3 regions of the Bacillus sp. LR_5 genome follow, and region 1 is predicted to be linked to each of the others. Evidence: riboswitches for the same ligand, from Rfam matches in the RefSeq annotation. Region 1 holds a riboswitch; each other region holds the start of a gene.
The links. Region 1 has a riboswitch for cyclic di-AMP ahead of ktrA (potassium uptake protein KtrA). Riboswitches for the same ligand answer to the same signal wherever they lie in the genome.
Positions count from the first base shown of each region.

Region 2: it holds a riboswitch for cyclic di-AMP, as region 1 does, so the genes downstream of both, ktrA (potassium uptake protein KtrA) here and ktrA (potassium uptake protein KtrA) in region 1, are expected to answer to the same signal.
Region 3: it holds a riboswitch for cyclic di-AMP, as region 1 does, so the genes downstream of both, RAC86_RS10340 (dicarboxylate/amino acid:cation symporter) here and ktrA (potassium uptake protein KtrA) in region 1, are expected to answer to the same signal.

Region 1 covers NZ_JAVAXX010000126.1:3,255-10,939, reverse strand. Annotated here, with positions in the region: gene betB (betaine-aldehyde dehydrogenase) at 1-750, opposite strand, end outside; gene gbsR (transcriptional regulator GbsR) at 949-1,491, shown strand; gene bslA (biofilm surface layer hydrophobin BslA) at 1,688-2,233, shown strand; cyclic di-AMP (ydaO/yuaA leader) riboswitch at 2,378-2,526, shown strand; gene ktrA (potassium uptake protein KtrA) at 2,599-3,267, shown strand; gene ktrB (Ktr system potassium transporter KtrB) at 3,274-4,611, shown strand; gene RAC86_RS21705 (YiaA/YiaB family inner membrane protein) at 4,647-4,910, opposite strand; gene lytG (exo-glucosaminidase LytG) at 5,019-5,867, opposite strand; gene RAC86_RS21695 (MFS transporter) at 6,028-7,563, opposite strand.
Region 2 covers NZ_JAVAXX010000169.1:4,381-12,065, forward strand. Annotated here, with positions in the region: gene RAC86_RS25225 (MOSC domain-containing protein) at 1-132, opposite strand, end outside; gene gbsB (choline dehydrogenase) at 217-1,425, opposite strand; gene betB (betaine-aldehyde dehydrogenase) at 1,441-2,913, opposite strand; gene gbsR (transcriptional regulator GbsR) at 3,112-3,654, shown strand; gene bslA (biofilm surface layer hydrophobin BslA) at 3,860-4,405, shown strand; cyclic di-AMP (ydaO/yuaA leader) riboswitch at 4,552-4,700, shown strand; gene ktrA (potassium uptake protein KtrA) at 4,773-5,441, shown strand; gene ktrB (Ktr system potassium transporter KtrB) at 5,448-6,785, shown strand; gene RAC86_RS25260 (YiaA/YiaB family inner membrane protein) at 6,821-7,084, opposite strand; gene lytG (exo-glucosaminidase LytG) at 7,193-7,685, opposite strand, start outside.
Region 3 covers NZ_JAVAXX010000035.1:5,885-13,569, forward strand. Annotated here, with positions in the region: gene RAC86_RS10320 (acyl-CoA dehydrogenase family protein) at 1-47, opposite strand, end outside; gene RAC86_RS10325 (hypothetical protein) at 177-512, opposite strand; gene RAC86_RS10330 (ABC transporter permease) at 607-1,374, opposite strand; gene RAC86_RS10335 (ABC transporter ATP-binding protein) at 1,367-2,293, opposite strand; gene RAC86_RS10340 (dicarboxylate/amino acid:cation symporter) at 2,385-3,623, opposite strand; cyclic di-AMP (ydaO/yuaA leader) riboswitch at 3,697-3,827, opposite strand; gene RAC86_RS10345 (AI-2E family transporter) at 3,876-4,928, opposite strand; gene dctP (C4-dicarboxylate transporter DctP) at 5,078-6,343, opposite strand; gene dctR (two-component system response regulator DctR) at 6,464-7,144, opposite strand; gene dctS (two-component system sensor histidine kinase DctS) at 7,134-7,685, opposite strand, start outside.

The DNA.
Region 1 (7,685 bases):
CAATTCAAGCGCGATCTTTTTGACGTTTCCGCTTGCCGCCCGCATGATGCTTTTGCCTGTTTCAATTCCGCCCGTAAACGAAATCAAATCGACGTCTTTGTTTACGGCAAGTTCATCGCCTACTGTGGCTCCCGGTCCAAGGACAAGATTCGCGACACCTTTTGGAACACCGGCTTCTTCCATCAGCTTAAAGACTTTGATTGTCGTCAGCGGCGTAATCTCACTCGGCTTCATGACGATTGTGTTTCCTGCGGCCAGTGCAGGGGCGATTTTCCAGCTCGCTTGAAGGAGCGGATAATTCCATGGAGTGATCTGGCCGCAAACCCCGATTGGCTCCCTAATAATTTTGCTTTCTGAATCAGGAATCGGAGATGAAATGATCTCTCCGCCATCTTTGTCTGCCAAGCCGGCGTAATATTGAAAAACATTGGCGATATCGTCCATATCGGCCTTGCTTTCTTCGAGTGTTTTTCCTGTATCAAGAGATTCAAGCTCAGCCAGCTCCTCAAGGTCGCGTCTGATTAATTCCGCAATTTTCAGAACAATTTTTCCGCGTTCAAGCCCGGATAGCGAAGACCATTCTCCTTTGTCAAATGCTCTGCGTGCGGCTGCGATTGCTTTGATGGCGTCCTCTCGCCCTCCCTCGCTTACAGTTGCAATTTCTTCTTGATTAAATGGGTTGATAATACTGCGGATCTGTTCTTTTTCGGCACTGATCCATTCTCCGTCAATGAATAATGTTTGACTCATATAAGCCTCCTTGACGTAAATAAAGTTTGTTAAATAAAAATTTAATGTTTTTAACAACCTTAATCTAACATATGGTTTTTAAACTGTCAAAGTCCCATTTTGATTTTTCTTTTTGACTTTTCCTCATGTTTCGTTAAGATAAAGAACATAAAGAAATAACTTAACGAATTTAATTTTCTAAAGGAAAAGAGGGTCAGTATGGATGAAAATCCAGAATTTGCAGCTATAGAACAGGCTCGGGATCTTGTTATTGACTCCATTGCTGAAACGATGGATCTTTACGGAATTACCCGCAGTGTCGGGATTTTATATGGGACGATGTATATGAGGGATGAGATGACGCTTGACGAAATGCGTGAGGAGTTGCAAATGAGCAAACCAAGCATGAGCACTGGCGTCAAAAAGCTTCAAGACTTAAATGTAGTGAAAAAAACATTTCACCGGGGCATCCGCAAGCATACATTTGTGGCTGAGAAGGATTTCTTTAAATTTTTCACAAATTTCTTTCCACCTAAATGGGAGCGGGAGGTTCAAGTGAATGTAACAGCGATCGAGGAAGCACAAGCTGATTTACAAAAGGTTTTAAGCAAGGAAGATCTCGATGAGGATATCAAAAATGAAGCACTGCAGTTATATGATCAGCTGGAAAGCTCTAAAGCTTACTATGACTGGCTGAAACGGCTTGCTGAATCGGTGCAGACCGGAGAAATTTTTAAATTTATACCGATCGAAACAAAGTAAAGCAGAAAACGCCTGGGAAACCAGGCGTTTTTTTGATGTAACTACTACAAATTTGAAAAATACGGGAAAAACACCCCATTTACTTCCAAAATATTTGATGGTAATTTTATGTAGGTAAAATTTGTATTTGGCCTTCAGAGGAGGTGAAAAGCGGGCAGGCCTGTTTAATTTATCATTTTTTAGGGGGAATTTTGTTATGAAACGCAAATTATTATCTTCTTTGGCAATTAGTGCATTAAGTCTCGGGTTACTCGTTTCTGCACCTACAGCTTCTTTCGCGGCTGAATCTACATCAACTAAAGCTCATACTGAATCTACTATGAGAACACAGTCTACAGCTTCATTGTTCGCAACAATCACTGGCGCCAGCAAAACGGAATGGTCTTTCTCAGATATCGAATTGACTTACCGTCCAAACACGCTTCTCAGCCTTGGCGTTATGGAGTTTACATTGCCAAGCGGATTTACTGCAAACACGAAAGACACATTGAACGGAAATGCCTTGCGTACAACACAGATCCTCAATAACGGGAAAACAGTAAGAGTTCCTTTGGCACTTGATTTGTTAGGAGCTGGCGAATTCAAATTAAAACTGAATAACAAAACACTTCCTGCCGCAGGTACATATACTTTCCGTGCAGAGAATAAATCATTAAGCATTGGAAATAAATTTTACGCAGAAGCCAGCATTGACGTGGCTAAGCGCAGCACTCCTCCGACTCAGCCTTGCGGTTGCAACTAATGTAAAAGACCGGTTAACGCCGGTCTTTTTTGCGTTTTACCCTCCCCTTTTTCTCTAATTCCCGTTATCTTTTTTCTGGTTTAAAATTTAAATTGACAAACACTAGAAACAGGAGTAAATTCTTGAGTGTTCAATTTCATACAGTCTCTTTTACCGCTTAATCAAACACGAACGGGGGAACCAACGATTGGCTGTTTTTTTAACAGCCTTGGGGTGAATCTTACTAAGTAAGAGGGGGTACTCTGAATCCCTAATCCGACAGCTAACCTCGTAGGCGTATACAGAGAGGAGGTCTATTATCGACCATTCTTTGCAATGGTCTTTTTTGCTTCAAAAACGTTAATTCACTAAGGGAGATATGAACATTGGGAAGAATTAAAAATAAGCAATTTGCCGTGATCGGGCTGGGCCGGTTTGGCGGCAGCATTTGTAAAGAACTTCATAGAATGGGGCATGAGGTCCTTGCGGTTGATATCAACGAAGAAAAGGTCAATGCATATGCTTCTTACGCCACTCATGCGGTAATTGCCAACGCCACCGAAGAAAACGAATTGCTTTCATTAGGAATACGCAATTTTGAATATGTGATTGTTGCCATCGGAGCAAATATTCAAGCGAGTACGCTGACCACCCTATTATTAAAGGAGCTTGATATTCCAAATATTTGGGTGAAGGCTCAAAACTATTATCATCACAAGGTGCTTGAAAAAATCGGCGCTGACCGGATTATTCATCCTGAAAAAGATATGGGAGTTAAAATCGCACAAAGCCTTTCAGACGAAAATGTTTTGAATTACATTGATCTATCTGATGAATACAGTATTGTCGAGCTGTTGGCTACGCGCAAGCTTGATTCAAAATCGATTATTGACCTGAATGTAAGAGCAAAGTACGGCTGCACGATCCTGGCCATCAAACATCATGGAGATATCTGTCTTTCCCCCGCGCCTGAAGACATCATTCACGAGCAAGATTGCCTGGTGATCATGGGCCACAAAAAGGATATTAAACGTTTTGAAAACGAAGGGATGTAGACAAAAGTGACACTTCAAAGGGATAAAGTGATCAAATGGGTTCGGTTTACACCGCCTCAAGTGCTTGCCATTGGTTTTTTCCTTACCATTATCATCGGGGCTGTCCTATTAATGCTTCCGATTTCCACTACGAAGCCATTGTCATGGATAGATGCCCTTTTTACTGCGGCTTCCGCTACAACTGTTACAGGGCTTGCTGTTGTCGATACCGGTACTCAATTTACGGTATTCGGGCAAACAGTTATTATGGGGCTGATTCAGATTGGCGGGCTTGGATTTATGACATTTGCGGTCTTGATCGTCATGATATTAGGAAAAAAAATCGGCTTAAAAGAACGAATGCTCGTCCAGGAAGCCTTAAACCAGCCGACAATCGGCGGTGTCATTGGCCTTGTCAAAGTCCTGTTTATGTTTTCGATCAGTATTGAATTGATAGCAGCACTCATTTTATCCATCCGGCTTGTACCTCAGTACGGCTGGTCATCCGGCTTGTTTGCAAGTTTGTTTCACGCAATTTCTGCTTTTAACAATGCCGGGTTTTCGCTGTGGCCTGATAATTTGATGAGCTACGTTGGCGATCCTACAGTGAACCTCGTGATTACTTTCTTATTTATTACAGGAGGGATCGGATTTACGGTTCTGTTTGATGTGATGAAAAATCGGCGTTTTAAAGCTTTTTCTTTACATACAAAGCTCATGCTTACAGGAACGCTGATGTTGAATGCGATTGCTATGCTTACGGTCTTTATTTTAGAATACAGCAACCCCGGCACGCTCGGCCACCTGCATATAGTCGATAAACTGTGGGCGTCCTATTTTCAGGCAGTGACGCCGAGAACCGCAGGCTTCAATTCTCTAGATTTTGGAAGCATGAGAGAAGGAACAATTGTATTTACTTTATTATTGATGTTTATCGGAGCAGGAAGCGCATCAACGGCGAGCGGCATTAAGCTGACTACGTTCATCGTGATTTTAACATCTGTTATTGCTTACTTGAGAGGTAAAAAAGAAACGGTTATTTTCCGCCGTTCCATCAAATATCCGATTATCATTAAAGCTTTAGCTGTGAGTGTCACCAGTTTGTTCATCGTGTTTTTAGGGATTTTCGCCCTGACGATCACAGAACAAGCGCCATTTCTTCAAATTGTGTTTGAAACCTTTTCCGCATTCGGAACTGTCGGCCTTACGATGGGGCTTACTCCTGAACTGACAACAGCTGGCAAGTGTATCATTATTGTCATCATGTTTATCGGAAGAATTGGTCCTTTAACGTTCGTGTTTTCATTCGCAAAAACAGAGCAATCAAATATCCGTTACCCTGACGGCGAAGTGTTTACAGGGTGATATCAAAAAATCCGGCGTGCAGTCGCCGGATTTTTTTATGATTCGATATGAGATTGATTTTGTCTTTTTTCCTGTTCCGCGATGATTTCGTTATCTTCCGCGTTATCACGGGTTACTTTTTGTGTAAGAATCGCACCAACTGCTACAAGTATCATAACAGCGATGTAATAACCTTTTTCATTGAGTTCCAGATTATCAGCATTATAGAGTCCGATACTAAACAAAAATACTCCCGCAAAAAAAGTAAAATAAGCTAATACTGTAAAGGCAACCGTGTTTCTGCGTCTATATTTCTGCACCTTTGTTCCCTCCCGAAAGCATAGTTAAAAAGTGATAACTTCCGTGGAATATTATACCTCAAATTCCCCGGAATGGAACAAAGAATTAAAAATACCAGTAAAAAGGGCTTAGGTTGCCTCCTTTATTTCAACAGCTGAATCATCAATCCAGCCAATAAGTTTATCATTGATTTGGAATTGGTACCATACAGACTGGCCTTTCTGTTTTTTAGACACAACCTTTATGTCTTTGCCGACGTAAGATTGGGCAGAGGTAAGCCTTATGGACCGATCATCAGTAGAAGGCTTGGACCATACGTCTTGAACGGCACTGTCTTTAATAGAGGCGTTTAAATCCACAGATTTGAGGGATGGATTTACCTCATCGTACTCATCTAAATCGTATTTTTCCACAATAGCACTGATTTTGTCAGCGTAGTCAGGGTCTGTAGCATATCCTGATGTTTGCAGGGCGGTTGCCGCTTCCTTATAATTCCCTGCCTCAAGCACCGGTTTATACTTCTTTTTATTCCACGATGTGCCACGGACGAACAATTGGGCGTGATCATCCATAGATTCAAAAAACGTGCTGTATTTTCGAAACTTCGCGCGAATGGTTTTTCTTTTCCCTTTTTCAACTTCGTCCGTTTCCATCGTGACATGATGGCCTTTATAATTCCCTTTTACGCCAAAAAGGTTGTTGGCCTTAGCAGCCAGTTCACTGTTCCCCCAGTCCGATTCGAGAATGGCCTGAGCAATTGTGATGCTGGGGAGAACATGGTATTTTTCATACAAAATTTGGGCATGTCCGGACAGACTGTCTATAAATACTTGCTGTTCATCGATTTCTTCAGTTTCTTTGGATATTTCAATCGGTTTTGATAAAGTTGTCGCTAAAACAAACAGAGCTAGCGGAATCGATACAAGGAAAAATAGTGAAATCAAGAGTTTACGTTTTTTAAGTTTTTTACGGGCCATGAAAACCTTCCTTCGAATTAAAAGATTACGAATGTAAAAGAATCTACCTTTTAGAATTTTACTTGCACTTCTAATATTTTTCAATTCTTTAGGGATAAAGTTGGGAAAAGATTGCAAAATAAAAACCTTTTCGCTCAATGAAAAGGTTTTTACCATGTTTCTATTTTTGTAAATTTCTGAGTGCATTCCGATATTCCGTATCATTTATTACTTTATATGATTTGACAGTTGCCTTCGACAAACCTTGTGCTGAGACGGCCGGTTTTTCCGGAGCTGTTTTCGCTTTATCATGTGGTTTATGTGCCAGCTTGTGCCCCATTCCAGTGGCATTCATACAAAATGACAGGCAGACGAGCAGCACGCTAAGGATAAAAGAAATGAAGAAAAGATCATGATAAGCAGTCATCATAGAATCCTGTACCGAACCGCTTTGTCTGGCAGCATCTTTTTTCGTGAAAAAGCCGATGAGAATGGGAACTCCCATATAGACAAACAATCTTAAAAACTGAACAGCTGTCATTCTCTTGACCAAATCAGGCAGCGGGCCTCCCATGGCAGCTCCCATCAGCCCTGCGGCGACTGTCAGGCCTGTTCCCGCTGCAAGCATGATAAACAGTGCCGCGAACATATAAAGAGATGATCGATCCTGTATATGCAACCATTGAAAATTCACAAAAACGAGAATGAGTCCGCCGATAATACCGAGCATCCCTGGTCCGACTTTATCATATAACAGAGCGCTCAAAATGGCCGCGATCGCCACTCCGATTAAAAGAGTCAAGTTTAAAAAAATGAGATGCTCCTGAGAAATATCATACATTTGACGGAGCAAGCCTTGAAAAGCAGACAGGCTGACAGCTACCGTTATCGTCCCTGCAGCTATGATCAATAAGCCAAGCACAGGTTTTGGCAGCAGCATCAGTTTAATAGATATGAAGGGGTTTTTCACTTTATATTCCACAATCAATAGACCAATGAGCAAACATAACGTCACCCCGAAACCAATCCATACATAACCCGATGACAGCCCCCATTTTTGCAGAAAAATGAATGAAACCGCTGAGGCTGCGGCAAGGAAAACAGATAAAAGAATTCCCACACGATCAAGCAGCTGTTCTTGATCCGACGCCCCGTGATGCTCGTCATGAAGAAAGAAATAGCTCACCGCGACACCGATCAGGGACAAGGTGCCAAAGATGAAAAACAGCCATCTCCAATGCCCGCAGCTTGTTGCAATGGTTCCGAGGATTGTGCCGATGATAACAGAACCATAGAATCCCCCGATCAGCACAAGCAGTGCATAATTCCTGCGTTCAATCGGGAATGACAGTACAAGCATTGGAATCATAATCATCAGCATGACGCCTGTTGCCGCTCCCTGTAAAAAGCGCCCTGCCGCCATCCATGCAATATCGCCTGAACATGCGATGAGCAGTGAACCTAGTATAAAGACAGGTAATGAAGCCAGATAGACGGGACGAGCACCGAATTTTTTCCTCAGCAGCGGTCCTGCCGGAACTAACAAGGCAAAGGCCATATTGCCGATCAATATCGGATTTACTGATGTGAAGACACTTGTTCCAACCGCTTTCTGAACAAGGCCTTGAACTGACGACAATGCCGTGTTAGACATCAATCCCGGCCCGACCGCTAAGACGGCGAGCAAAGAAATCACCCAATAGTGTTTTGTCTTCATGTTGTCATTCCTTCCTATATGAATACATGCGAAACACATCATTTTTTGAAACCAAAAGAAGCTAATAGATTTTGCATACCATTAGCTTTCATTCTAATATTCTCCCTTTCAGGGGAAATGAT
Region 2 (7,685 bases), on a different contig from region 1:
GGTCAGGCCAAAATGCAAGTCGCCGGGGATGCCGCCATAATCAAAATCTAGCTTGTCCATTTGCTTTGTTACGAAGCTTTCTGTATCTGCGATATATACACCTTCCGTTTTTGCGGTTATACGCTTCCACATCAGCAGCACCTTCCTTCTCTAAAATTTCCATCTATGCTTTATTATCCAAAAAAATCCCGCTCTGTAAAGGAGCGGGACATGTAGTTATACCGTTTTAGGTGTAAGGTTAAAGCAGCGCTTGTAGATCCAATTGTATGCTTTTTCATTTAAATCTCTAGGGTTTCCGAAGGTTTGCGGATCTTTCATCGCTTCTTTTGACAAACGTTCGATCATATCAGGTGATACTCCCTGCTCTTCTAAAGTCGGTACTTCTAAGTCTTCGACCAGGTCATACATCCAATTGACAGATGCTTTCGCAGCTTCTTCTGTTGTCATATTGCTTGTATCAATACCGAACGCTTTCGCAATACGTGCAAATTTCTCAGGGTAGCCCTTCCAGTTGTACTCCATGACAGGTCCCATCATCGCAGCCACACATTGACCGTGAGCGACTGGGATAATACCGCCAAGCGTTTGGCTCATCGCATGAGCCGCGCCCGCTGATTCACTGCCGTAAGAAAGACCTGCAAGCATCGCAGCCTGCGCCATTCCGTATCTTGCTTCCAGATCCTCTCCGTCAGCAAATGCTCTTTTAATGTAATGAGCGGCATATTCAATCGCCATCAAGGCAACTGCATCCGTGATTGGCTGCGCAAATTTCATTGTATAGCACTCAATGGCATGAGCAAGCGCATCAATTCCCGTCATGGCTGTTACATGCGGAGGCATTGAAACATGAAGCTCCGGATCAATGATGGTCAGGTGCGCTGCGATCAGCGGACCGCCCGTGTTGAATTTGAATTCTCTATCTTCATCTGTGATAACCGCCCATTGGGTTACTTCTGATCCTGTTCCAGCCGTTGTCGGAATTGTCGTCAGCGGAGGAATACGGTTTTCCAGCGGTTTTTTTCCATCTGCCGCTTCATAATCCAGCACGCTTCCTTCGTGAGTGGCTTCTACTCCGATTGCTTTTGCAGTATCCATGGAGCTTCCGCCTCCGACTGCCACCAAACCATTACAGTTCTCTTTTTTGTACAGCTCAGACCCTTCATTCACCAGACGGACAGGCGGGTTTGGCTCTACTTTATTAAAGAGCACCACTTCAATGCCTGCTTCTTTAAGTGATTCGATAACAGGATCTACGACGCCGGCTTTATAAATTCCAGGGTCTGTGACAAGGAGTGCTTTTGAAACGCCAAGCGCAGCTACTTCTTCACCCGTATTCTTGACTGCTCCGATTCCGTGCTTAATCACAGTCGGAATTTCAAATGTATGGAATTTGTGCATGCTTTCTATTTTCATATTTAATGTCATCATTAACTCCCCCTCTTATGAATTGAACCAATTAACCGCTGCCGGTTTTGTATTGCGATACACATGTTTGACTTCTGTGTATTCTTCAAGACCTATTTTTCCAAGCTCGCGTCCGAACCCGGATTGCTTATAGCCGCCCCATGGCGCCTGTGCAAAGTACGGATGGAAATCGTTAATCCAAACTGTCCCCATTCTCAAGCGGGCTGCTACGCGTTCGCACTTTTCAATATCTTTTGACCATACCGCTCCGGCCAAGCCATAGATGGTATCATTCGCAAGCGCGATAACCTCTTCTTCCGAGCTGAAGGTTTCGACTGTCAATACAGGACCGAAAACCTCTTCTTGAACGATTCTCATGTCAGATTTACAGTTTGAGAAAATAGTAGGTTCATAGAAAAAGCCTTTTTGAAGCGCATGGTCTTCCGGACGCTTGCCTCCTGTCTCCAGTTTCGCACCTTCTTCTATTCCGATCTCTACATATTTTTCTACTTTTGCCCTGTGCTCTGCCGAAATAAGCGGGCCGCTTTCTGTATCTGCGTGAAAACCATTTCCGAGTTTTATGCGTTTTGCCCGTTTGACAAGCTCTGCTAAAAATTGATCGTGAATGGCATCTTCAACAAGCAAGCGGGAACCAGCTGAGCATACTTGGCCGGCGTGGAAAAATACAGCGTTTAATGCCTGATCGACCGCAACCTCTAGATCTGCGTCCTTGAAAACGATATTTGGATTTTTTCCGCCAAGTTCAAGTGCGATTTTTTTGACGTTTCCGCTTGCTGCCCGCATGATTTTTTTGCCTGTTTCGATTCCACCCGTAAACGAAATCAAATCGACGTCTTTGTTTACGGCAAGCTCGTCGCCCACTGTGGCTCCCGGTCCAAGAACAAGATTTGCGACACCTTTTGGAACACCGGCTTCTTCCATCAGCTTAAAGACTTTGATTGTCGTCAGCGGCGTGATCTCACTTGGTTTCATGACGATAGTATTTCCTGCAGCCAGTGCGGGTGCGATTTTCCAGCTCGCTTGCAGGAGCGGATAATTCCACGGCGTAATCTGGCCGCAAACCCCGATTGGCTCTCTGATGATTTTGCTTTCTGAATCAGGGATCGGAGATGAAATGATCTCTCCGCCATCTTTATCTGCCAATCCGGCGTAATATTGAAAAACATTGGCGATATCGTCCATATCCGCCTTGCTTTCTTCGAGTGTTTTTCCAGTATCAAGCGATTCAAGCTCAGCCAGTTCATCAAGGTCGCGCCTGATTAATTCCGCAATTTTCAGAACAATCTTCCCGCGTTCAAGCCCCGATAGAGATGACCATTCTCCTTTGTCAAATGCTCTTCGCGCGGCTGCGATTGCCTTGATGGCGTCCTCTCGACCTCCTTCGCTTACGGTTGCAATTTCTTCTTGATTAAATGGGTTGATAATGCTGCGGATCTGCTCTTTTTCGGCACTGATCCATTCTCCGTCAATATATAATGTTTGACTCATATAAGCCTCCTTGACGTAAATAAAGTTTGTTAAATAAAAATTTAACGTTTTTAACAACCTTAATCTAACATACGAATTTTAAACTGTCAAAGCCCCATTTTGATTTTTCTTTTTGACATTTCTTTATGTTTCGTTAAGATAAAGAACATAAAGAAATAACTTAACGAATTTAATTTTCTAAAGGAAAAGAGGGTCAGTATGGATGAAAATCCAGAATTTGCAGCTATAGAACAGGCTCGGGATCTTGTTATCGACTCCATTGCTGAAACGATGGATCTTTACGGAATTACCCGCAGTGTCGGGATTCTATATGGGACGATGTATATGAGGGATGAGATGACGCTTGACGAAATGCGTGAGGAATTGCAAATGAGCAAGCCAAGCATGAGCACAGGCGTCAAAAAGCTTCAGGACTTAAATGTAGTGAAAAAAACATTTCACCGGGGCATCCGCAAGCATACATTTGTAGCTGAAAAAGATTTCTTCAAATTTTTCACAAATTTCTTTCCGCCCAAATGGGAACGGGAAGTTCAGGTAAATGTAGCAGCAATTGAAGAAGCTCAGGCTGATTTACAAGAGGTTTTAAACAAAGACAGTCTCAGTGAGGACATCAAAAATGAAGCACTGCAGTTATACGAGCAGCTGGAAAGCTCTAAAGCTTATTATGATTGGCTGAAACGGCTTGCTGAATCGGTGCAAAGCGGGGAAATTTTTAAATTTATACCGATTGAAACAAAGTAAAACAGAAACGCCTGGGAAACCGGGCGTTTTTTTGTTCTTTTATATGTAATTACTACAAATTTGAAAAATACGGGAAAAACACCCCATTTACTTCCAAAATGTTTGATGGTAATTTTATGTAGGTAAAATTTGTATTTGGCCGTTCAGAGGAGGTGAAAAGCGGGCAGGCCTGTATATTTTATAACTTTTTAGGGGGAATTTTATTATGAAACGCAAATTATTATCTTCTTTGGCAATCAGTGCATTAAGTCTCGGTTTACTCGTTTCAGCACCTTCAGCTTCTTTCGCGGCTGAATCTAAATCAACTTCCGCTCATACTGAGTCTACTATGAAAACACAGTCAACAGCTTCATTGTTCGCAACAATTACAGGGGCCAGCAAAACTGAATGGTCTTTCTCAGATATCGAATTGACGTATCGTCCAAACACGCTTCTCAGCCTTGGCGTTATGGAATTTACATTGCCAAGCGGATTTACTGCAAATACGAAAGACACAATGAACGGACGTGCGTTGCGTGAAACACAGATCCTCAATAACGGGAAAACAGTAAGAATCCCTCTGGCACTTGATTTGTTAGGAGCTGGCGAGTTCAAATTAAAACTGAATAACAAAACACTTCCTGCCGCAGGTACATATACTTTCCGTGCGGAGAATAAATCATTGAGCATCGGAAATAAATTTTACGCAGAAGCCAGCATTGACGTGGCTAAGCGCAGCACTCCTCCGACTCAGCCATGCGGCTGCAACTAATCTAAAAGACCGGTTAACGCCGGTCTTTTTTACGTTTTTGACCTCCCCCTTTTTCCTCTTTTTCCAGTTATCTTTTTCTAGTTTAAAATTTAAATTGACAAACTCTAGAAACAGGAGTAAATTCTTGAGTGTTCAATTTCATACAGTCTCTTTTACCGCTTAATCAAATACGAACGGGGGAACCAACGATTGGCTGTTTTTTTAACAGCCTTGGGGTGAATCTTACTAAGTAAGAGGGGGTACTCTGAATCCCTAATCCGACAGCTAACCTCGTAGGCGTTTACAGAGAGGAGGTCTATTAGCGGCCATTCTTCGAAATGGTCTTTTTTGCTTCAAAACGTTAATTTCACTAAGGGAGTTATGAACATTGGGAAGAATAAAAAATAAGCAATTTGCCGTGATCGGACTGGGCAGGTTTGGTGGAAGCATTTGCAAAGAGCTTCACAGAATGGGCCATGAGGTCCTTGCGATTGATATCAACGAAGAAAAGGTAAATGCATACGCTTCTTACGCAACTCATGCGGTGATCGCCAACGCCACCGAAGAAAACGAATTGCTATCGTTAGGAATACGCAATTTTGAATATGTGATCGTTGCAATCGGAGCGAATATTCAAGCGAGTACCCTGACCACCCTATTATTAAAGGAGTTTAACATTCCACATATTTGGGTGAAGGCTCAAAACCATTATCATCATAAGGTGCTTGAAAAAATCGGCGCTGACCGCATTATTCATCCTGAAAAGGATATGGGCGTCAAGATCGCACAAAGCCTTTCTGATGAGAACGTTTTGAATTACATTGATTTATCTGATGATTACAGTATTGTCGAGCTGCTGGCAACACACAAGCTTGATTCAAAATCGATTATTGATCTGAATGTAAGAGCGAAGTACGGCTGCACGATCCTGGCCATTAAACATCATGGAGATATCCGTCTTTCTCCCGCACCTGAAGACATCATACACGAACAGGATTGCCTGGTGATCATGGGGCACAAAAAGGATATTAAACGTTTTGAAAACGAAGGGATGTAGACATAGGTGACACTTCAAAAGGATAAAGTGATCAAATGGGTTCGTTTTACACCGCCTCAAGTGCTTGCAATTGGTTTTTTTCTTACCATTATCATCGGGGCTGTGCTGTTAAAGCTTCCGATTTCTACAATGAAGCCATTGTCATGGATAGATGCCCTTTTTACTGCAGCTTCGGCTACAACCGTTACAGGGCTTGCAGTTGTCGATACCGGTACAGAATTTACACTTTTCGGGCAAACTGTCATCATGGGGCTGATTCAGATCGGCGGGCTTGGATTTATGACTTTTGCTGTTTTGATCGTCATGATATTAGGGAAAAAAATCGGATTAAAAGAACGAATGCTGGTTCAGGAAGCCTTAAACCAGCCGACAATCGGCGGCGTCATAGGCCTTGTCAAAGTCCTGTTTCTGTTTTCCATCAGTATTGAGTTGATAGCAGCACTCATCTTATCCATCAGGCTTGTGCCCCAGTATGGTTGGGCATCCGGCTTGTTTGCCAGTCTGTTTCACTCAATATCTGCTTTTAACAATGCCGGGTTTTCGTTGTGGCCGGATAATTTGATGAGCTACGTTGGCGATCCTACAGTTAACCTAGTGATTACTTTCTTATTTATCACAGGAGGAATCGGATTTACCGTTCTGTTTGACATTATGAAAAATCGGCGATTTAAAGCCTTTTCTCTACATACGAAAATCATGCTGACAGGAACCCTGATTCTGAATGCGGTCGCTATGCTTGTGATCTTTATTTTAGAGTACAGCAATCCCGGCACGCTCGGCCACCTGCATATAGGAGATAAACTATGGGCTTCCTATTTTCAAGCTGTGACGCCAAGAACCGCTGGCTTCAATTCTCTTGATATTGGAAGTATGAGAGAAGGAACGATTGTATTTACTTTATTATTAATGTTTATCGGAGCAGGCAGTGCTTCAACGGCGAGCGGCATTAAGCTGACTACGTTCATCGTGATTTTAATGTCTGTGATCGCTTATTTGCGAGGTAAAAAAGAAACGGTTATTTTCCGCCGCTCCATCAAATATCCGATTATCATTAAAGCTTTAGCTGTGAGCGTCACCGGTTTGTTCATCGTGTTTTTAGGGATATTCGCCCTGACGATCACAGAGCAAGCGCCGTTTATTCAAATTGTGTTTGAAACTTTTTCCGCATTCGGAACTGTCGGTTTATCGATGGGATTGACTCCTGAACTTACAGAAGCGGGGAAATGTATCATTATTGTTATCATGTTCATCGGAAGAATTGGTCCTTTGACGTTCGTGTTTTCATTTGCGAAAACAGAGAAATCAAATATTCGTTACCCTGACGGCGAGGTGTTTACGGGGTAATAACAAAAAATCCGGCGATTTAGGCGCCGGATTTTTTATGATTCGATATGAGATTGATTTTGTCTTTTTTCCTGTTCCGCGATGATTTCGTTATCCTCTGCATTATCACGGGTCACTTTTTGTGTAAGAATCGCACCGACCGCTACAAGTATCATAACAGCGATGTAATAGCCTTTTTCATTGAGTTCCAGATTATCAGCATTATAGAGTCCGATACTAAACAAAAATACTCCCGCAAAAAAAGTGAAATAAGCTAGTACTGTAAAGGCAACCGTGTTTCTCCGTCTATATTTCTGCACCTTTGTTCCCTCCTGAAAGCATAGTCAATAAGTGATAACTTCCGTGGAATATTATACCTCAAATTCCCCTGAATGGAACAAAGAATTAAAAATACCAGGAGAAAGGGCTCAGGTTGCTTCCTTTATTTCAACAGCTGAATCATCAATCCAGCCGATGAGTTTATCATTGATTTGAAATTGGTACCATACGGACTGGCCTTTCTGCTTTTTAGATACAACCTTTATGTCTTTGCCGACGTAAGATTGGGCAGAGGTGAGCTTTATGGACCGATCATCAGTAGAAGGCTTGGACCATATGTCTTGAACGGCACTGTCTTTAATGGCGGCTTTTAAATCCACTGATTTGAGCGATGGATTTACCTCATCGTACTCATCTAAATCGTATTTTTCCACAATAGCGCTGATTTTATCAGCGTAGTCAGGGTCTGTAGCATATCCTGATGTTTGCAATGCAGTTGCCGCTTCCTTATAATCCCCGGCCTCAAGCACCGGTTTATACTTCTTTTTATTCCACGATGTGCCGCGGACAAACAATTGGGCGTGGTCATCCATAGATTCAAAAAACGTGCTGTATTTTCGAAACTTCGCTCGAATGGTTTTT
Region 3 (7,685 bases), on a different contig from region 1:
TTCTCCATCCATTGCCGCTGTTGATCGTTTTTTATAAATAATGACATCCGGCAGCCCCCCAAGTTTTAATTCCGATAAATTTAATATGTATTATAGATTTCCTGCCATTATTCCGCAACTGTTAACCTTTTGTCCGGTATAGAAAAACACGCCGTTCCCCCAAGGGAACAGCGCGCTTACACAGGATTTGCATCCCGGTCTTGTTTCATGCCGAGATAAATCAGCATATATGTCAGGTAACCCATTGTCATCACCAGGCCGCCAAAGAAAAAGCTCGAGAAAATTGGCTCTTCAAAAGCAGTCACTGCCGCAAGCACAATCCAGCTGGCATACAGATAGATGATAAAATAACGGATGCCCGTCTTCATTTTATATATCATGTACAGCCCCACGAGAGAGAACAACCCAAGCGCGAGTCTGAAATAAACAAGATGTTCAAACTGAAACATGAATGACACAAATGAGAATCCAAGCAGCAATACAATCGGTAAAGCGGTAATAAAGTTCCTCAATCGAGACACCTCCGTCAGTACCTTTAGTATAAACCAAAATATCAAATGATATTGATTTACGTGAGCTTTTTCACAAAAATGTCATTCCTTGCCTTTACACCCGGACATCCCGTTTACAGAAGCACCACCAGCCAACGGCGATGAAGAATATGGCATGTATGATGATAATCCCTGCTGAAAATAATGGTGTCATGCCGGAAAACAACGCTGTTGCTCCGCTTCTGTATTGCGTAAAGTCAGTATTGGCAAAAAGCAAAAAGCTGCCCCATTTGTTTTCAAAGAGCTTCATGAGCTGGACAAGTGTACTCGCTCCGTATAAAACGACAAAAGAAACAACAACTGCTACCGCGCTGTTGCGGAACAGTGAAGAACAAAGCAGCCCGAATAATCCCATCATTACGGCTTCAAGCCAGTTTGAGCCGATCAGCGCTAAGGTGTTGATCAGCAATGTCTTTGATTCCGCGCTCACGGATGTGCCGAAAAAGACGAGACCGAATAATAATGCCAAAATGTAGTATGCCAGATACAAATAAAAGCTGACCATTACGACTGTGATTAATTTTGACCAAAAAACCTTTTGGCGTTTAACAGGACGGATGAGCAAAAATTTGATCGTCTTTTTATCAAATTCCATCGAAACAATTGTCGCTGCAATCACGATCGTTAAAGCCTGCAGCAGGATGTTCAGACTCGGTGTATACGATAAATAGCCGATGAAGTTTTCATCCGTTCCGGCACTGATGACAATCCGTTTAATGATCAAGGCCATGAAAAATTGAAAGACCGCCATCAGGATAAGAGATACCAACGTGACCTTCCGATTAAAAAGTTTCATATGTTCATTCCAAATTAATTTAGACAAGCTCTTCTCCCTCCTCTTGATGAACAGTTGTCGCTTTTATGAATTCATCTTCAAGTGATTGCGTATAAGGCGTAATGGAAAAGACATTCAGGTCTTGTCCGACAAGTGAACGATTCAGCTCCGGAATGTTTTCTTTTGCTACCTCAACAACAATCGCCCCGTCTTGCCGCTCTGCTTGATATTGATTGCCTGCCAGCCAATTGAGCGCTTTTTCTTCCGGCTGCACTTCAATGATCGCTTTTTCTGTTTTTTGATCTGTTCCATGTAAGCTGACTTCCGCTTTGATCTCGCCTTTTTGAATGATGATGACACGGTCACACAGATCTTCAACCTCACGCAATAAGTGAGTGGCGAACAGGACTGCTGTTCCTTCCTTTTCTGCGAGCTCCTTAATATGATCGCGAAAATCCTTCATGCCGGCGGGATCAAGACCGTTTGTCGGTTCATCTAAAATAAGAAGCTTCGGCCGGTGAAGAATCGCTTGTGCAATACCAAGACGCTGGCGCATGCCAAGGGAATAGGTTTTCACCTTATCATGAATCGCTGATGTCAGCCCTACACGTTCCACTACTTCATCAAGCCGTTCATCCGTTATTTTTTTGTGCATATTCGCAAAGTGCTTGAGGTTTTCCCATCCTGTCAGGTACGGATAGAACTCAGGATTTTCGACGATCGCTCCAACCGCTTCCATCGCTTTTTCAAACTCTGTATCATGCTGAAATCCGCTGATTGTCACACTTCCGCTGTTTTGTTTTAATAACCCGACGATGATACGGATGAGTGTTGTTTTTCCGGAACCATTAGGACCGAGCAGGCCGATGATTTCGCCCTCCATGACGTCCATTCTGATCTGTTTTAAAATCTGTTTAGACCCAATCTTTTTATCGAGGCCTTCAATATGTAAAATCGGCTCAGCCATAAAGCCTTCCTCCTTTTTCGACAAAAAATAAACAGTGCCCAAAAATTAGGCACTGTTTGTATTATAGCATTTGTTGCTTCCAAATGTTTGGTTAAACCGATAGAGTCGGCGTTTGCTCAGGCTGTTTGTTCTTTTCTGTTTCTGTAATAATGACGGCGCAGGCCGCGTCTCCTGTTGTGTTCACCACTGTACGGAGCATATCAAGCAGACGGTCAATTCCAAGAATTAATCCGATTCCCTCGACAGGCAGGCCGACAGATTGAAGCACCATGGCGAGCATAATCAAGCCGACTCCAGGAACACCAGCGGTGCCGACACTTGCTAACACTGCCGTCAGTATCACCATCAGCAGCTGAGTGAATGTCAGATCATGCCCGAATACCTGCGCAATGAAGACAGTGGCTACCCCTTGCATGATGGCTGTTCCGTCCATATTAATTGTAGCACCGAGCGGCTGGACGAAGCTGCTGATCGGCTCAGGCACTTTTAATTTTTTCTGGGCCACATCCATGGATACCGGCAGGGTCGCATTGCTGCTGGAAGTACTGAATGCAACGACCATTACCTCTGAGAAATTTTTAAAGAACGTAATCGGATTTCTTCTGGCTATAAGCGCAACCGTAGATCCGTAGGTAACGACTGCATGTATCAGTAATGCAAGGGTTACCACAATCATGTACAAGCCCATCGCTTTCATTGCGCTGAACCCTTGGCTTCCGATAGCTGTCGCAATCAGACCGAATGTACCATACGGAGCGAACTTCATTACAAGATTCACCAGGTACATCATCAATTCATTTCCTTGTTCAACAACTTTGAGAAGCATATCCGCTTTTTTTCCTAGCATTGTAATCCCAAGCCCGACAAAAATGGCAAAAGCGATAATTTGCAGCATATTTCCTTCCGTCATCGCTTGCACAGGGTTGGTCGGAATAATGTTTAACAGGGTGTCCGCAATACTTGGCGCTTTTTCAGCAGTGAATTCGGCAGACGATGTATCATACGTTCCAAACTCTCCCGGTTTGATGACAAGAGCTAAAATGATGGCAATGGTAATCGCCACTGCTGTCGTGACAAGAAAATAAGAAATCGCCTTTACACCGATTCTGCCAAGCTTCTTAGGATCGCCCAGCCCGGCTACTCCGAGTGTCAATGAGAAAAAGACAATCGGAACGACAAGCATTTTAATGAGGTTTAAAAAGATAGTGCCCAGCGGCCCGAATACAAACTTATTTAAATTTTCAAATAATTCAGGTGATGTTACGTTAAGAATAATCCCCGTCACCGCACCTAGCACCAATGCAATGATTATCTTTGTAGCCAGTTTCATCCGCATTCCTCCCTTTTTTGAAAAAAAGCCCGCGAGAGACTCCCGTGGGCTTTGGCTGTAACTTCAAACCACAGGACTCTCTCTTCACGCTGATGAGGTTAGCTGACGGGTTCGGACGAAGAGATGTCCGTTTTTCAGATGAAAAATTAACCCCAAAAGATTGGGTCCCCCACTCCTTATAAAAGGATTAAGCGTGTGGCTTACTATTGTATGATTTAGTTTATTTATACAGAAAAGATCCAATTTTGTAAACTATTTTTTGTTACTTTTCTCTTGGAATCTTTTGGGTCCTTCTTCCTTGTTGGTGACATCAAGAATATCTAGGAGAAACACAAAGATCGGAATCCCGATAATTAGACCCCAAATGCCGAAAAAGTGCTCAGAGAAAATGAGTACTGTGAAGGTGAAAAAGATCGGCAGCTCCGTTTTCGCAGACATCAGCTTCGGATTTAAGAAATACGTTTCGATCGCATGTATGGCGAATATGACAAGCACAATGTAGAGCACATACATTCCGCCGCCAGTGCTGTAAGCGATAATACTGAGCGGGATCAGAGAAATGACGACGCCTGCTACAGGGATCAATCCAAGGAAGAACACCATAATAGAAAGCCCAAACAGCTGCGGGAAATGCATAATCCAAAGCGCGATAAACGTCAGAATACAGTTGACGAGCGCAATGATGAATTGAGCCTCAAGCACCTTGCCGAACGTTCTTGCAAATTTGCTTCCGAAAAAAGCAATTTCCTCATAAAAGACCGCCAGTTTGCTCGTTTTAAATTTCGCCATGAATTCAGAAAGCCGTTTTTTCTCAAATAAGAAAAACATGCTGAGAATGAGCGCCATTACGATCTGCAAGCCGAATGTGCTGATATCGGCCAGATACGTATACACCACATTGAAACCCTCTTTGACATATGAACTGACATTAATATCTCCGAAAACACTGGTGATCTCATCAAAGAAAGGGATGGTATCCGGGTGATACGCAATATGTTTAATCTGCTTTACCAGCTGCTGAATCTGCGCCGCGACGACAGGATAAAATACAAACCCCCCGACTGTAAGCAGCACAGCCAGCAACATGTAAAGAAACGTAATGACCACCCGCTGGCTCACACGGAAGAACTGGCTTAAAAACTGCCGTACGACAAGCTCCAAACGATCCATAAGAAATGCGAAAATGAAAGTCAGCAATATTAAGTTGATCATGCTCTTAAATAGGTATAACACACCAGTTAACACGACAAAGACGGAAAAACGCCTTACTCCCGGGTGCTGAAAAAATTTAACTAAAGCGGCCATTTATACACTCCTGTTAGGACAAACGTCCTTCATTCAATATAGTATCCATTTGTAAATTATATAACAAAAAAATGCTGAGGTCTCTGTCCTCACCTTAATTATTCTTAAACAATTAAAAAAACGGCCCCATGGATGGGCCGTTCTTTTTTTCAGACTGCTGTTTTCATTTTTTTCATGCCTTCAACAGCCTCTATGCTTTTTGCTTCATCGAATTCATTTTCGCTTTTTGCAACAATAATCGTGGCGATTCCGTTTCCAATCAGGTTCACAATCGCTCTTCCTTCACTCATAAAACGATCGACCCCAAGCAGGAGTGCAAGACCCTCCAGCGGAATGACCTGAAGCGCTGACAGTGTTGAGGCAAGGACGATAAATCCGCTTCCCGTCACACCGGCTGCTCCCTTCGATGTCAGCATCAGAACGAGGATAATTGTAATTTGCTGGCCGATGCTGAGGTCTACTCCAAACACCTGTGCCAGAAAAACCGTCGCCATTGATAAATAAATGGATGTGCCGTCAAGGTTAAATGAATAGCCCGTCGGAATAACAAGCCCGACAACCGATTTCGAACAGCCGTAGCGCTCCATTTTATCCATCATTCGCGGAAGCACCGATTCTGAAGAGCTTGTGCCAAGCACGATCAGAAGCTCATCCTTAATGAAGCGCAGGTAATTCCACAGGCTGAATCCGTAAAGCTTGCAGATGAGATTTAAAGCAACAAACACGAACAGGAACATCGTAATATAAACAGACATCATTAAGCTTGCCAGAGGCTTGATGGAATCGAGACCGAAGTGCCCGATCGTATACGCCATCGCCCCGAATGCCCCGATTGGCGCGGCACGCATGATGTAGCCGATGATTTTGAAAAAGACGTGAGAAATCTTGTCGAAGAAATCAATCACGCTTTTCCCCTTTTCACCTAATGCTGCAAGACCGACTCCGAAAAGAATAGAAAAGAATAAGACCTGCAAAATGTCCCCTTTTGCGAAGGCATCAACCATGTTGGACGGAACAATGTGTGTGATAAATTCAATCCAGTCGATTCCCTGACCGCCATTTTGCGTGTATTGTGATACATCTCCCTTTTCAAGCTTGCTGTAATCAAGACCCGCGCCCGGCTTCATGATATTGACGACAAATAAACCGATAATGAGTGCGAGGGTAGTGACAACCTCGAAATAAATAAACGCTTTTCCCCCTACTTTTCCAACCTTCTTCATATCGCCCATTTTTGCAATCCCGAGAACAATTGTGAAGAAAATGATTGGGGCGATCACCATTTTAACAGCGTTGATAAATGTATCGCCAAGCGGTTTCATTTCTTTGCCGACATCCGGCCAGACCAGTCCGACAATGACCCCAATGATGACCGCAGTTATGACCTGAACTGTTAAATTTTTAAACAGTTTCATATCCTGCATTCCCCCTGTCCTATTCACCTTTGTGTCTTTCTTACTAGAATGATAGCGTTTTCATACAGTCTGGGGAAGTTTATGATCATAACGGACATTTTGGTCTTTTTGGTCTCAGATTTATCCTTTAAACACGTAGCGGTTGACGGGCCTGCCGACTCCGCCGTATTGAACGTCCAATTTAATGGTTCCGGTTTTTTCAAGATAATCAAGGTATCGTCTAGCTGTCACTCTGGCGATGCCGAGCGCCTTGGCGACCTCTTCCGCAGAAAGAGATGCAGTTTGCTGTTTCAAAAAAGCAGTAACTTCATTCATCGTGAAATGATTCAGCCCTTTCGGCAAATCCTGTACGGCCTGCTGCGGAATATTCAGGATCGCATCGAGCTGTTCCTGGGACAGCGTATCGCTCGCTTCTATTTTTTGTTTATATTGCTTGTACTTTTCAAGTGCCTGTCTCATTCGCTCAAGCTTAAACGGTTTTAAGATATAGTCAGCCGCTCCATTTTGCAGCATAAGAGAGATCGTTTCTTTGTCTTTTGCAGCGGAAACGACGATGACATCCACTTCAAGTTTTTGCTTTCTGATCTCCTGCAAGGTTTTGATTCCGTCTTTTTTCGGCATGTACACATCGAGAATGACGAGGTCGGGCTGTTTTTCTTTAATCAGCTTAATGCCTTCTTCTCCGTTTCCCGCTGTTGCACAGACAGTAAAGCCCTTGACAGTTGTGATGAAATCCTTGTTTACCTCTTGAACCATCGGATCGTCTTCAATGAGCAGAACCTTCCATTCCTTACGAGCCATGCTGTGCTTCCTCCCCCTTCATTGGAAAAACGATAGAAAAAGATGTTCCCTGTCCCGCGTGTGAATCAACTTCTATCGTGCCCGATCCTTTGTCTGTGATTTGTTTTACTAAATACAGGCCATAGCCTGTGCCGCCTGTTTTATTGACCGTAAATCCTTTGTCGTAAAGGTGCGGCATGTGTGTCGGTTCAATCCCGCAGCCGTTATCTTCTATTAAAATAGCAAGGATATCATCCGTTTGTTCGATACTAATGTCAATTCGTTTGTCATCAGATTGAACGGTTTCAAATGAGCCGAAGGCATTTTCAATCAGATTCCCCAAAAGCACGACGATATCATGCTGGTCAACATGCTCGGGAAATTGCTGAAGGCTGCTGTTTTCATCAATATGAACAGCAATGCCGAGCTCCCTTCCTCTTCTGATTTTACTTAATAGAAGGCCCGCCGCGGCGTCATTTTGAATCGAGCGGTGCAGAAATTCAGTCACATTTTCCTGCTCAGTTGATGCCTGGAATGCAAGCTGCAAGGCTTTTTCAGATTT